One region of the Nocardia sp. NPDC050406 genome, then DNA from elsewhere that is predicted to be linked to it. Evidence: riboswitches for the same ligand, from Rfam matches in the RefSeq annotation. Region 1 holds a riboswitch; each other region holds the start of a gene.

Region 1 (4,277 bases):
CGGCGTCCTCGTCGATGAGCACGCGACCGGCCTCGTTGGGCACGGTGCCCGCCTGGTCGTCGAAGGGCAGCGACGGAATGTTCTGCGACAGGTAGCCGACCGCGCGGTACACGGCCTGGATGTCCCAGTCCTTGAACTCGCCGGTGCCCTTGCAGTTACCGGTGCCGTCGAGCTGGGTGCGCTCGGTGCGCAGGCCCACGACCTTGCCGTTCTCGTCGCCGACGATCTCGGCCGGGGATTCGAAGAAGTGCAGGAACAGCTTGTGCGGGCGGTTGCCCACATCGCGAATGGCCCACTGCTCCAAGGTGTTGCAGATCATGTCGACCTGCTTGGAGTGCCGCCGCGCGGCCTCGGAGCCCTCGTCGTAGTCGATGTCCTCGGGATCGACGATGACCTCGATGGTCGGCGAGTGGTCGAGCTCGCGTAGCTCCAGCGGGGTGAACTTGGCCTGCGCGGGACCGCGGCGGCCGAAGACGTGCACCTCGACGGCCTTGTTGGCCTTGAGGCCCTCGTAGACGTTCGGCGGGATCTCGGTCGGCAGCAGCTCGTCACCGGTCTTGGCGAGTACGCGGGCGACGTCGAGGGCGACATTGCCGACACCGAGGACGGCGACCTTCTCGGCGTCCAGCGGCCAGGTGCGCGGCACGTCGGGGTGCCCGTCGTACCAGGACACGAAGTCGGCCGCGCCGTAGGAGCCGTCCAGGCCGATGCCCGGAATCTCCAGCGCCCGGTCGGCATTCGCGCCGGTGGAGAAGATGGTGGCGTCGTAGAACCGTTGCAGGTCCTCGAGGGTGATGTCGGTGCCGTAGTCGATATTGCCGAGCAGTCGCACCTGCGGCTTGTCGAGCACCTTGTGCAGGGCGGTGATGATGCCCTTGATGCGCGGGTGGTCGGGCGCCACGCCGTAGCGGATGAGGCCGAAGGGCGCGGGCATGCGCTCGTAGAGATCGATGCTCACCCCGTCGAATCCGGTGGGGGCATCGGATTTCATCAACGCGTCGGCCGCGTAGATACCGGCCGGTCCGGCACCCACGATCGCAATGCGGAGCGGGCGGGTCGCTGCACTCTGTTCGGTCATCTTTTACGCGCACCCTTGTGAGTCGAAAACAAAATCTTGCGGTGAGTCTCAGCTGTCATTCTTAGCCTAGGCTAAGTTGACACGCCATCGGGCCCTCTGTGAACCCCTCGACGCTGCAGCGTTGCCGCGCCGTACTCGTATTCCCCCCGCGCGGGCGGAGAATTCAGACGATTCTATCGGTGAGGCGGAGCGCACCCGTTCGCGGTGTTGTGAACTGGGCGGATGCTCACCGCCTCGACTACCCGGTGTCGAGCCCGATACACCCCCGTCGACCAGGCATGATCTAGCCATGAGCGATGACGACGAGAAGGCTGTCCCGATCGATCAGGGCGAGACGCGGTCCCTGCTGCCGTTCCTGCTGGCGGCGGGCATCATCGCGCTGGTCGTGCTCGGCATCGTGATCGCGGCGGTGGTCTCCCCGGCTGAGAAGAATGTCACAGATTCCGATCGCCTGGCGGTGGCCGCCCGCAACTTCATCGGCGCGCAGACCGCCGCCGATCCGCTGAACACCCGGATCGTGTGCGCCGGATTCGACGATGCCCGCTCGCCCCTCAGGACCGAACACGACGACACGCCACCGACATTGGAGTTCGTCGGCCTCGCGGACCCTCGGGTGGACGGGGACCGCGGCGCGGCGGCCGTGACGGTGCGGATCGACGGTAAGGAAACGACCTCCACCTGGAATTTCACCAAGGCCGACAGCGGCTGGGTGGTCTGCGACAGCTGACCGGGGGATCCAGGTTTGACAGGTCGGCCATGCGTTGGGCAATCTCAGATCCAGGTCATGAGTACCAGCGTCAAGCCCCGGCTGGCTGGTCGGCAACCCTCCTCCGCGGTGGGGTGCTCCGGGTGACGACCTGGCCACGCGCCACGGCGCGGCAAGTGCGGATTCACAGGAGGAAGACAAGTGAGCTACGCGGGTGACATCACGCCGAAGCAGGCGTGGGACCTATTGCGGGACAATCCGAACGCGGTGCTGGTGGATGTGCGCACCGAGGCCGAATGGCGGTTCGTCGGGGTGCCCGACACCAGTCCCATCGGACGGCCCACCGCGCTCATCGAATGGGTGGATGTCACCGGCGCGCGCAATATCCGGTTCGAGGACCAGCTCAAGCAGGCGCTCGCCGACCGGGACGAGGACGCGCCCGTGATCTTCATCTGTCGCTCCGGCCAGCGCTCCATCGGCGCGGCCACGACGGCGACCGCGCTGGGCGTCACCCCGTCGTTCAATGTGGTCGAGGGTTTCGAAGGCGCGCTCGACGCGCAGGGACACCGCGGCGGCTCCGGCTGGCGCGCCGAGGGGCTTCCGTGGAGGCAGTCGTGATCACCGGAGGCTCGTTCGACAAGCCCCTTCCCGAGGGCGTCGGCCCCGCCACCATCGGTGTGCGAGGTGGCTTGCGGCGCAGTGGTTTCGATGAGACCTCCGAGGCGCTGTTCCTGAACTCGGGCTTCGTCTACGCCAGCGCCGAGGCCGCCGAGGCGTCGTTCACCGGCGATATCGAGCACTACGTCTACTCGCGCTACGGCAATCCCACCGTCTCCATGTTCGAGGAGCGGTTGCGCCTGATGGACGGCGGCGAAGCGTGTTTCGCCACCGCGAGCGGTATGTCGGCGGTCTTCACCGCGCTCGGCGCGCTGCTCGGCGCGGGTGACCGCCTGGTCGCCGCCCGCAGCCTGTTCGGCTCGTGTTTCGTTGTGGCCAACGAGATTCTGCCGCGCTGGGGCGTGGAGACGGTCTTCGTCGACGGCGAGGATCTCGACCAGTGGGAGCAGGCGCTGTCGGTGCCCACTCAGGCCGTGTTCTTCGAAACCCCGTCCAACCCCATGCAATCGCTGGTCGACGTGCGCCGCGTCACCGAACTGGCGCACGCCGCTGGCGCGAAGGTGGTGCTGGACAACGTCTTCGCCACCCCGCTGCTGCAACGCGGCTTCGACCTCGGCGCGGATGTGCTCGTCTACTCCGGCACCAAGCACATCGACGGCCAGGGGCGTGTCCTCGGCGGAGCCATTCTGGGCGAGCGCGACTACATCGACGGTCCGGTGAAAAACCTGATGCGCCATACGGGTCCGGCCCTGAGCCCGTTCAACGCCTGGACCCTCCTCAAGGGCCTGGAGACCATGCCCCTGCGCGTGCGCCAGTCCAACGACTCGGCCCAGCGGGTAGCGGAGTTCCTGGCCCAGCACCCCGCGGTCGCCTGGACGAAATACCCCTTCCTCCAGTCACATTCGCAGTACGACCTCGCCAAGAGCCAGATGTCTGGCGGCGGCACGGTAGTCACCTTCGAACTCAAGGCCAACGCCGACGAAGGCAAGAAGCGCGCCTTCGAGGTCCTCAACCGCCTCCGCATCATCGACATCTCCAACAACCTCGGCGACGCCAAAACCCTCATCACCCACCCCGCCACCACCACCCACCGCGCCATGGGCCCGGAAGGCCGTGCCGCCGTGGGCATCACCGACGGCGTCGTCCGCATCTCCGTCGGCCTCGAGGACATCGAAGACCTCCTCGGCGACCTGGACCACGCCCTGAGCTGACGTTCCACACGAGAGCCCCGGCAACCGCCGCCCTAGGCCGGTTGACCGGGGCTTTCGCATATCTCCAGGTCCGAGATATTGACAGCATCCTGTCAAATATGACAGCATACTGTCATGACGATGAAGACAGTTCACCTGGCCGTGTACGACACCTTCGCCGATTGGGAGGCGGGGCATGCCACCGCTCACATCAATCGCGCGATGTGGCAGCGGGAGCCCGGCAGCTGGCAGGTGCGCACGGTGGGGGCGACGGCCGAGGCGGTCACCTCGGCGGGCGGCATGCGCGTGGTGCCGGATGTCGTGCTCGCGGAGCTGTCGCCGCAGGAGAGCGCCATGCTGATTCTCCCCGGCGCGGACACGTGGGAAACCGGTGCGCTGGAAGCCTTCTCGGCCACGGCGCGGGAGTTCCTCGCGGCGGGCGTGCCGGTCGCGGCCATCTGCGGGGCCACCTTCGGTCTGGCGAGCGCGGGACTGCTCGACGATCGGGCGCACACCAGCAATGCGGCGGAATACCTTGCCTACAGCGGATATTCGGGTGCCGAGCACTTCGTGTACGAGCCCGCCGTCACCGACGGCGACCTCATCACCGCCACCGGCACCAAGCCGGTGGAGTTCGCCCGGGCGATCTTCGCCCGCCTCGGCCTGTACGAACCGCACATCCTCG
Region 2 (4,277 bases), on a different contig from region 1:
TGATCCTCGTGGACGCCACGCTCGCGAATACGCCGAATCCCCCCGTTCGCCCCAGGTGGCGGGCCGTGGCGATGCCAGTGCTCACGGGGGCGGCGGTCGCCGGAGTGGTTGCGGCGCTGCACTTTCGCGATCCCCACCAGGAAGGCTCCTGGGGCCTGTGCCCCTTTCACGAGTTCACCGGCTGGTGGTGTCCCGGATGCGGCGGCCTGCGCGGCATCAACAATCTGACCGATGGGCGGGTGCTCGACGCCGTCCAGAGCAATCTGCTCCTGGTCCCGCTCATGGCGATCTTCGCGCTCTGGTGGGGCGATTGGCTGGTGCGCAGTTGGCGCGGTCAGCGCTCCCGACCCCTGCCGACCGGATTGTCGCGCATGTGGCTGTGGGGAGCGCTCGCCTTCCTGGTGGCGTACACGGTGCTGCGCAATTCACCGTGGGGGACCTGGCTCGCCCCGGTGTGATCATCGGCGTGCCGGGGGATGGGATCGGCGGATCGGGGCATGCTGTCGATATGGGTGATTCGCTGAAAGAACGAGTACGGGAGAAGTTACTGCGGCAGCTCAACGAGGACGGTGCGCAGGATCCGGATCAGGACGACATTCGACAGTTGTCGGTCTCCACCGATCTCGATCTGCTCAACACCGTCGCCGACGACGACCCGGTGGTCGAGGAGTTGGCCGAGCGCTATCTCGTGTTCTGAAACCCGCAAATGTCCGCCCCCGGTGACTCACCGGGGGCGGACGCGCGACCTCAGAGCACGCAGGGAGCCGCTCCGGCGGCATCCCCGCCGAACGGGCGGGTCTCCGGCACCGGATTCCAATGTCCTTCGGTGCGACCGTAATTCCACTTCGCGCCGTGCTCGACCAGGCTGGACACCGCATCGATGAGCCGGTCCACATCGGCGGCCGTGGTGCCCAGACCGATACTGGCGCGCAGCGCGCCGTCCACCCCGAGCTTGGCCAGCAGCGGATGCGCGCAGAAACGCCCGTCACGCACCCCGATGCCGTGTTCGGCGGAGAGATACGCCGCCACCTGCCCGGGTTCGAAGCCGTCGACGGTGAAGGCGACAATGCCGACGGCATCGGTGCTGTCGCGCCAGATGCGCAGGAACTTCACTCCCGGAACGGTTTTCAGGCCGTAGCGCAGGCGGTGGGCGAGGTAGAGCTCGTGCTCGGTGACGGTGGTCTCGTCGAGGGCGGCCAGGGCGTCGCAGGCGGCGGCCAGCGCGGCCGCGCCGAGCACATTCGGCGACCCGGCCTCGTGGCGCTGCGGCGCGGGAGCCCAGTCGGCCTCGGTCGCGGTGACCTGGCGGACCGCGCCGCCACCGGCGAGGTACGGTTCGGCCGCATCCAGCCAATCCCGGCGTCCCACAAGCACTCCCGCGCCGAACGGTGCGTAGAGCTTGTGCCCGGAGCAGGCGAGATAGTCGATTCCGGTGCCCTGCAGGTCGATTCGGCGATGCGGCGCCAGCTGCGCGGCATCGACCAGAATGCGGGTGCCGCACTGGTGCGCGATCCACGCCAGTCGCTCGATCGGCAGCAGCTCCCCGGTCACATTCGACGCGCCCGTAATGGCCAGCAGCGCAGCGGGTTTGGCGCACAGCTCGGCGACGATGCGCTGAATGGTCTCCTCGATGGTGTCGGCGGCGCGCACCACGCGGCGGCCGTTGCGGGTCCACGGCAGGAAGTTGGCGTGGTGCTCGGTGTCGAGTACCACGGTGTCGCCCGGTACGCAGGAGGCCAGCAGGTTCAGCGAATCGGTGGTGTTGCGGGTGAAGACCACGCACTGGTCGTCGGCGGCATTGAGGAAGCGCGCCACCGTCTTTCGCGAATTCTCGTAGCAGTCGGTGGAGACGCGCGAGGCGTAGCCCGCGCCGCGGTGCACGCTGGCGTAGTACGGCAGCAGCTCGGCCACCCGGTCGGTGACCTGGCGCAGGGCCGGGGCGCTGGCGGCGTAGTCGAAGTTGGCGTAGGTGGCGGTCCCGCCCTGCACCAGCGGCACCGCGAGATCACATCCGGAGACGGTGGCGAGGGCGGCGCAGCTCTGGTCGGCGAAAGCAGTCATGACGAAATCCCGTCGGTTCAGGGACTCGTGATCGGTGATCGAAGAGTCCGCGCTTGCCGCGTTCTTGTGAACGACGGCCCGGTCGTCACCCGGAGCACCCCACCGCGGAGGAGGGTTGCCGACCAGCTAGCCGGGGCTTGACGCTGGTACTCATGACCTGGTTGGAGAGGTTGGCAGACGCGGCCGGAACTTGTCAACCCTCTCCCGAGAATCATCCGAAAGTTGGATCGGGAGGACCGCAAAGTAGGAAGTAGCGGTTTGTAGGCGTCGGTAGCCTCGATGGTGAAGTTAGGGTAGCCATAGTGCGGTCTGCCCCTGGATCGACAACGAGGAGCACGACCATGCTGGACACCGCGACGCCGTTCTCGACCCTTGTTCGCACCGCCACCGAGCAGCAGCACAACGAGGCCGAGCACAGCTCGTTCATGCGCGACATGCTCGGCGGCACCCTCGGTATCCAGGCGTTCTACCGCTACACCGCCCAGTTGTGGTTCGTGTACGAGGCGCTCGAGCGGCACTCGGCCGAACTCGCCGCCGATCCGGTCGCCGGACCCTTCGTTCGCCCGGAACTTGCTCGCCTGGCCGCACTGGAAATCGACCTCGCCCATCTCGGCGGCGCGGGCTGGCGTGACGAGCTGCGTCCGCTGCCCTCCACACTCGCCTACGCCGCCCGCATCGCCGAATGCGCGCGCACCTGGCCCGCCGGATATGTCGTTCATCACTACACCCGCTACCTCGGCGACCTCTCGGGCGGGCAGGTCATTCGCGGTACCGCCGAGAAGCTGTGGGAGCTGCCCAAGAAGGGCGACGGCGTGCGGTTCTACGTCTTCGACCAGATCTCCAACCCGGCGGCCTTCAAGCGCGAGTACCGCGAGGCCCTCGATGCCCTGCCGATCTCCGGTGAGGAGACCGAGCGGGTACTCGACGAGGCGCGCCTGGCCTTCGCTATGAACACCGATATGTTCGGCGAGCTGGCCGCGGAGTTCCGCGCCTGAACCCAACAGCCGCTTGCTGAAAGTTCGCCATTGGTAAGTGGGTTGCCTCGGCGGACATTGTGCGCTGCCATTGACGGGTGAGCCTTCCGCTGCTGCTGAGCTTTATCGGGCTGTGTGTCCTGCTGTCGGTGACGCCCGGCCCGGATTCGTTTCTGGTGCTGCGGTTTTCGATGGCGGGGCGACGACCCGCGATCGCCGCGGCGGTCGGGTCGGCGCTGGGCGGAATCGTCTGGGCCGTGGTGGTGGCGGCGGGCGTCGCCGCGCTGCTGGAGCAGTCGGCCACCGCCTATCGCGCACTGAAGGTCGTCGGCGGAATCTACTTGGTGTACTTGGGAATTCGCACGCTCATCGCGCTGCGCCGGGAGCGCCGGGAACGGTCCGAGCACGAGGGTCTCGAACACGCGGGCGCGCGGGAGCGGGCGGCGTCGGCGCGGTCGGCCTTCGTCGCCGGATTGCTGTCGTGCGTGTTCAACCCGAAGGTCGGCCTGTTCTATCTCGCGGTGCTGCCGCAGTTCCTGACCGAGGTCACCTTCGCGAACACCCTCGCCCTCGGCGCGATCGAAAGTGCCATCGCCGCAATCGAAATGGTGCTGCTCGCGCTCGCCGCCGCGCGGGCGGCGGATCTGTTGCGCAGCCGCAAGGTACGCGACCGTCTGGAACAGGCCAGCGCCGGAATTCTCGCGGCGCTCGGCATCGGCACCGCGACCTCGGCGACCTGACCGGTCAGAGCGCTTCCGGGCGGTGGTAGCCGCCGTTGTAGTAGAGCAGCGGCGCGGCGGCGGGCAGCTCCTCGGCATCGTCGTGCACGCGGGTCACCAGGCCCACCACGAGGGTGTGATCGCCGAGTTCGATGAGTTTGTGGATGGTGGCGCGCACCCAGATCGGGGTGCCGTGCAGCACCGGCTCGCCGGTATCGAGGGTGGTCCACAGCGAGTGGTCGGCGAAGCGCTGGTCGGCGGCGCGGCTGAAGCGTTTGGCGATGTGCTGCTGGTGTTCGCCGAGGAAGTGCACCACCACCGACTCCGCGCGCAGCAGGGCCGCGATGCTGGAGGAGGTGTGCGCGATATTGAACGAGATGAGCGGCGGCTCGGCGGACAGCGAGGCGAACGAGGTGGCTGTGAAACCGACCGGACCGTTCTCGGAGGCCAGGGTCACCACGGTCACGCCCGCCGGATAGTGCCGCATGGCGGAGCGGAACTGATGCGCGGTGATGCCGCTCAG
Region 3 (4,277 bases), on a different contig from region 1:
GGAATCACCGCCCCGTTCTCGAGCTCGACGTCCCCGATGGCAATGCTGCCGAGCGTCCCGTCGGACGGCGGAAGCAGCGCTTCCACCGTCTCGCGAGAAGTGCTCGATTCGATGTTCACGGTCAACTTGCCGCCGCCGTCAGTCCGGCCGCGAGATCGGCCAGGATGTCGTCGATACCCTCGATACCCACGGCCAACCGCACCAGACCCGGGGTGACGCCGGAGGCCGACTGCTCCTCGGGCGTCAACTGCGAGTGCGTGGTGGAGGCCGGATGGATCACGAGCGAACGCACATCCCCGATGTTAGCGACATGGCTGTGCAGCTCCAGCGCGTCCACGAACTTCTTGCCCGCATCGACCCCGCCCGCCAGTTCGAACGACACGATCGCGCTCACACCCTTCGGCGCCAGCTGTTTGCCACGCTCGAACCACGGCGAGGACGGCAGCCCGGCGTAGGACACCGACTCCACATTCGGCTGCCGGGTCAGGAACTCCGCCACCGCCTGCGCATTGGCCACGTGCCGCTCCATCCGCAGACTCAACGTCTCGATGCCCTGCGCGATGAGGAAGGCATTGAACGGCGAGACCGCCGCACCCAGATCACGCAGCAACTGCACCCGCGCCTTGAGCGCGAAGGCGGGCGCGCCCAGTTCGGCGAACACCACCCCGTGATAACTGGGATCGGGTGTGATGAAGCCGGGGAACCGCGGCGCACCGGACTCGTCGCGCACGGTCCAGTCGAACGTGCCGCCGTCCACGATCACACCGGCCACCGCGGAGCCATGTCCGCCAAGGTATTTCGTGGCCGAGTGCACCACGATGTCGGCGCCGTGGCGCAGCGGCTGAATCAGATACGGCGTGGCTGCGGTGTTGTCCACGATCAACGGCACACCCGCCGCGTGCGCGATTTCGGCGATGCCGGGAATGTCGAGCACCGAGCTGCTCGGGTTCGCGACGGTCTCGCCGTAGAAGGCCTTGGTATTGGGCCGCACCGCCGCCCGCCACTGCGCCAGATCGTCCGGATCCTCGACGAAGCTCACCTCGATACCCAGCTTGGGCAGCGAGTAGTGGAAGAGGTTGTAGGTGCCGCCGTAGAGATGCGGGCTGGCCACGATGTGATCCCCGGCCGAGGCCAGATTGAGGATCGCGTAGGTCTCCGCCGCCTGCCCGGAGGCCAGCAGCAGCGCCGCCACCCCGCCCTCCAGCGCGGCGATGCGCTGCTCCACCACATCCTGGGTGGGGTTCATGATGCGCGTGTAGATATTGCCCGGCTCGGCGAGTCCGAACAGCGCGGCGGCGTGCTCGGTATCACGGAAGGCGTACGAGGTGGTCTGGTAGATCGGCAGCGCGCGGGCCCCGGTGGCCGCGTCGGGAGTCTGTCCGGCATGAACCTGCTTGGTCTCGAAAGACCAGTCGGCCGGGTTTGTGGGCGCGGTCGAGTCACTCATGTCCTGCTCCAAAAAAGGTCGCCGAATGGCGGGAAGTCTGACGTTATTCGAAAGCGAACAGGCTTCGACAACAACACATTTCGGTGACCTCCTACGGTGCGCTTGCGCTCGGCCTTCGAGCGCCTGGTCCTCACCCGGAGCACCCCACCGCAGCTGGAGGGTTGCCGATCAGCGAGCCGGGGCTTGGCGCTGATGCTCTTGACCTGAGACGGATTCTAACGGCCGGACACGGCGGCTTCGGACGTGGGGCCGGACACAGTCGGGACGGCACAGACCCGAACGAACTCGTGATACGCGCCGACCACGGCATCTGCCATCCCCCGAGCGGAGTCCACGCAGTCGGCGTTGACGGCCTCGCATTCGGTTCCGGCCCGCATGATGGCGTGCCAGGTGCCCAGCAGCAGCCGCACCGGCAGGCTGTCCGCGCCGACGCCCATGCGCTCGGCCAGGACATCGGCCATGTGCTGGGTCTTGGTCTCGGCCGCGTCGAGGCTGCGGGCCCGCACCGCCGTGCTGGAGCGAATGAGGTTCTGCATCTGCTGGAACCAGCGGAACGGCACCGGTTCGTCGCTGTCGATGACGCGGTCCACGAGCGCGACGAAGCCGTCCAGCATGGCCTTCATCTGGTTGTCGGTGGGCGGCTGGGCGCGCAGGTAGTCGGCCATGGCCTCGCCCCAGTCCGAGATGGGGGCGAGGACGATGTCCTCCTTGTTCGTGAAGTACCGGTTCACGGTGCGCGGTGAGACGTCGGCCGCATCGGCGATCTGCTCGACGGTGGTGGCCTCGAAACCCTGGGTGTCGCAGAGCTCCAGCGCCACATCGATGATGCGGTCGCGGGTCTGGCGCTTCTTGCGCTCGCGCAGCCCCGGCCTGCGGCGTTCCAGGAGATCGGCATGCGATGACGACTCGGACATGGGCTCATTCTATCGATATTCGGCCAGATTGTGACGGCAACCGCCATCTGTCTGACTGCGACATTTTTCCCTTGACGACATTTGTCGGTGGGTGGCACTATGGTCGAGGTTGTTCGCCAGTGCCCGAGGAGACGACATGCCCACCGCGACAGCGATTCGAAATCCCGACGAAATATCAACGCCCACAAGCGCTTCCAAACGCTGGCTGGCGCTGGGCGTCCTCGCCCTGGCGCAGCTGATGGTGGTGCTCGATGCCACCATCGTCACGATCTCGCTGCCATTCGCGCAGCAGGATCTGCACATCAGCGAGGCCAGCAAACAGTGGATGCTGACCGCCTACACGCTGATCTTCGGCGGACTGCTGCTGCTCGGCGGCCGCCTCGCCGACTATCTCGGCCGCCGCCGCATCTTCCTGATCGGACTGGTCGGCTTCGCGGCGGCCTCGGCGCTGGCCGGGCTCGCCCAGAATGCCGGGCAGCTCTTCGCCGGGCGCGGCCTGCAGGGCGCGTTCGCGGCGCTGCTGGCTCCCGCGGCGCTGTCGCTGGTGTCGATCACCTTCACCGAGGTCACCGAGCGCGCCAAGGCGTTCGGCGTGTTCGCGGGCGTCTCGGCGGGCGGTGCGGCCATCGGCCTGATCGCGGGCGGCGCGCTCACCGAATACGCCGATTGGCGCTGGTGCCTGCTGGTGAACACGCCGATCGCGCTGCTGGCCCTGGTCGGCGCGTACGCCTTCGTCATCAAGGATGTGCCCGCCCCGCGCACCGGCGGCTACGACCTGCCGGGCGCGCTGACCGGAACCGCCGGTCTGATCGCGGTGGTCTACGGCTTCAGCGTGGCGGCCGAGGACGGGTGGGGCGCGTCCAGCACGCTGGCGCTGCTGATCGCCGGTGTGGCGCTGCTGATCGCCTTCGTGGTCATCGAGAACCGGTCGGCGAATCCGCTACTGCCGCTGCGCATTCCGGGTGAGATCAATCGGGGTGGCTCGTATCTGGTGGCGCTGCTGGTGCCCATCGCCATGTTCGCCATGTTCCTGAATCTGAGCTTCTACCTCCAGGTCACGCTGGGTTACTCGGCGCTGAAGGCGGGCGTGGCGTTCCTGCCCTTCCCCATCGGCATCGTCATCTCCGCGGGCGTCGCCAGCGCGCTGCTGCCGAAGATCGGTCCGCGCCCGGTGATGATCGCCGGAGCGGTGCTGGGTGTGGTGGGCCTGCTGTACCTCGCGCAGCTCGAGTTCGGCGACAGCTATGCCGCCAGCGTGCTGCCCGCCATGTCGCTCATCGCGCTCGGTATGGGCGGGTTGTTCGTGGCCATGCAGACCACCGCGCTGCATCAGGTGGACGAGGCGGATTCCGGTGTGGCGAGCGCACTGCTGAACGCGGCCCAGCAGGTCGGCGGATCCATCGGCACCGCGCTGCTGACCACCATTTCGGTGCAGGCCGCCGAGCGGTACGTGGCCGATAATCCGGCGGTGGACAATCTGCTGGCGCGGGCCGCGATCCACAGTTACGACGTGGCCTTCTACATCGGGGCCGGTTTCTTCCTGATCTCCATTCCGATCGTCGCCTTCATGATTCGCGACAAGCCGGAAAATCTCCTCGAAGGTTCCGAGCACGGCGTGCACGTGGGAGTCTGAATCGAGAGTGCTGCGAATCACTTGATTGCTACCGGTGAGTAGCCCCCACGGCGTACCGCACAGTGGGGGCTACCCGCACGGTGAGATCAATGCCAGCAGTACGCTCGTATTGCTAAGTGCCGCGGATTCGTGGACTTGGCACCACAAGTCTCGTGGACAGCACGAGGCGTATACGTTGTCAGTGAACAGCTGGGATCCGCTCACAAGCGTGCTCACCGGCCGTGCAATGGGAGCACACCTTCCTTAGGAGGACACGAAGATCCATGTCCAAGATCAAGGTTGA

The links. A riboswitch is a leader RNA that binds a small molecule or an ion and turns the genes downstream of it on or off. The one in region 1 is predicted to bind S-adenosylmethionine.
Region 2: another riboswitch for S-adenosylmethionine. It lies ahead of ACIBH2_RS27640 (aminotransferase class V-fold PLP-dependent enzyme); the one in region 1 lies ahead of ACIBH2_RS31400 (rhodanese-like domain-containing protein).
Region 3: another riboswitch for S-adenosylmethionine. It lies ahead of ACIBH2_RS24490 (bifunctional o-acetylhomoserine/o-acetylserine sulfhydrylase); the one in region 1 lies ahead of ACIBH2_RS31400 (rhodanese-like domain-containing protein).

Annotation. Positions count from the first base shown of each region.
Region 1 is NZ_JBITIM010000004.1:586,625-590,901, forward strand. It holds gene ACIBH2_RS31390 (FAD-dependent oxidoreductase) at 1-1,078, opposite strand, end outside; gene ACIBH2_RS31395 (hypothetical protein) at 1,368-1,805, shown strand; SAM riboswitch class IV at 1,859-1,969, shown strand; gene ACIBH2_RS31400 (rhodanese-like domain-containing protein) at 1,986-2,402, shown strand; gene ACIBH2_RS31405 (O-succinylhomoserine sulfhydrylase) at 2,399-3,613, shown strand; gene ACIBH2_RS31410 (type 1 glutamine amidotransferase family protein) at 3,734-4,277, shown strand, end outside.
Region 2 is NZ_JBITIM010000003.1:918,058-922,334, reverse strand. It holds gene ACIBH2_RS27650 (DUF2752 domain-containing protein) at 72-458, shown strand; gene ACIBH2_RS27645 (hypothetical protein) at 509-697, shown strand; gene ACIBH2_RS27640 (aminotransferase class V-fold PLP-dependent enzyme) at 748-2,061, opposite strand; SAM riboswitch class IV at 2,106-2,219, opposite strand; gene ACIBH2_RS27635 (heme oxygenase (biliverdin-producing)) at 2,403-3,056, shown strand; gene ACIBH2_RS27630 (LysE family translocator) at 3,134-3,775, shown strand; gene ACIBH2_RS27625 (flavin reductase family protein) at 3,780-4,241, opposite strand.
Region 3 is NZ_JBITIM010000003.1:190,040-194,316, reverse strand. It holds gene ACIBH2_RS24495 (homoserine O-acetyltransferase) at 1-113, opposite strand, end outside; gene ACIBH2_RS24490 (bifunctional o-acetylhomoserine/o-acetylserine sulfhydrylase) at 122-1,447, opposite strand; SAM riboswitch class IV at 1,541-1,651, opposite strand; gene ACIBH2_RS24485 (TetR/AcrR family transcriptional regulator) at 1,663-2,361, opposite strand; gene ACIBH2_RS24480 (MFS transporter) at 2,498-3,994, shown strand; gene ACIBH2_RS24475 (NADP-dependent isocitrate dehydrogenase) at 4,258-4,277, shown strand, end outside.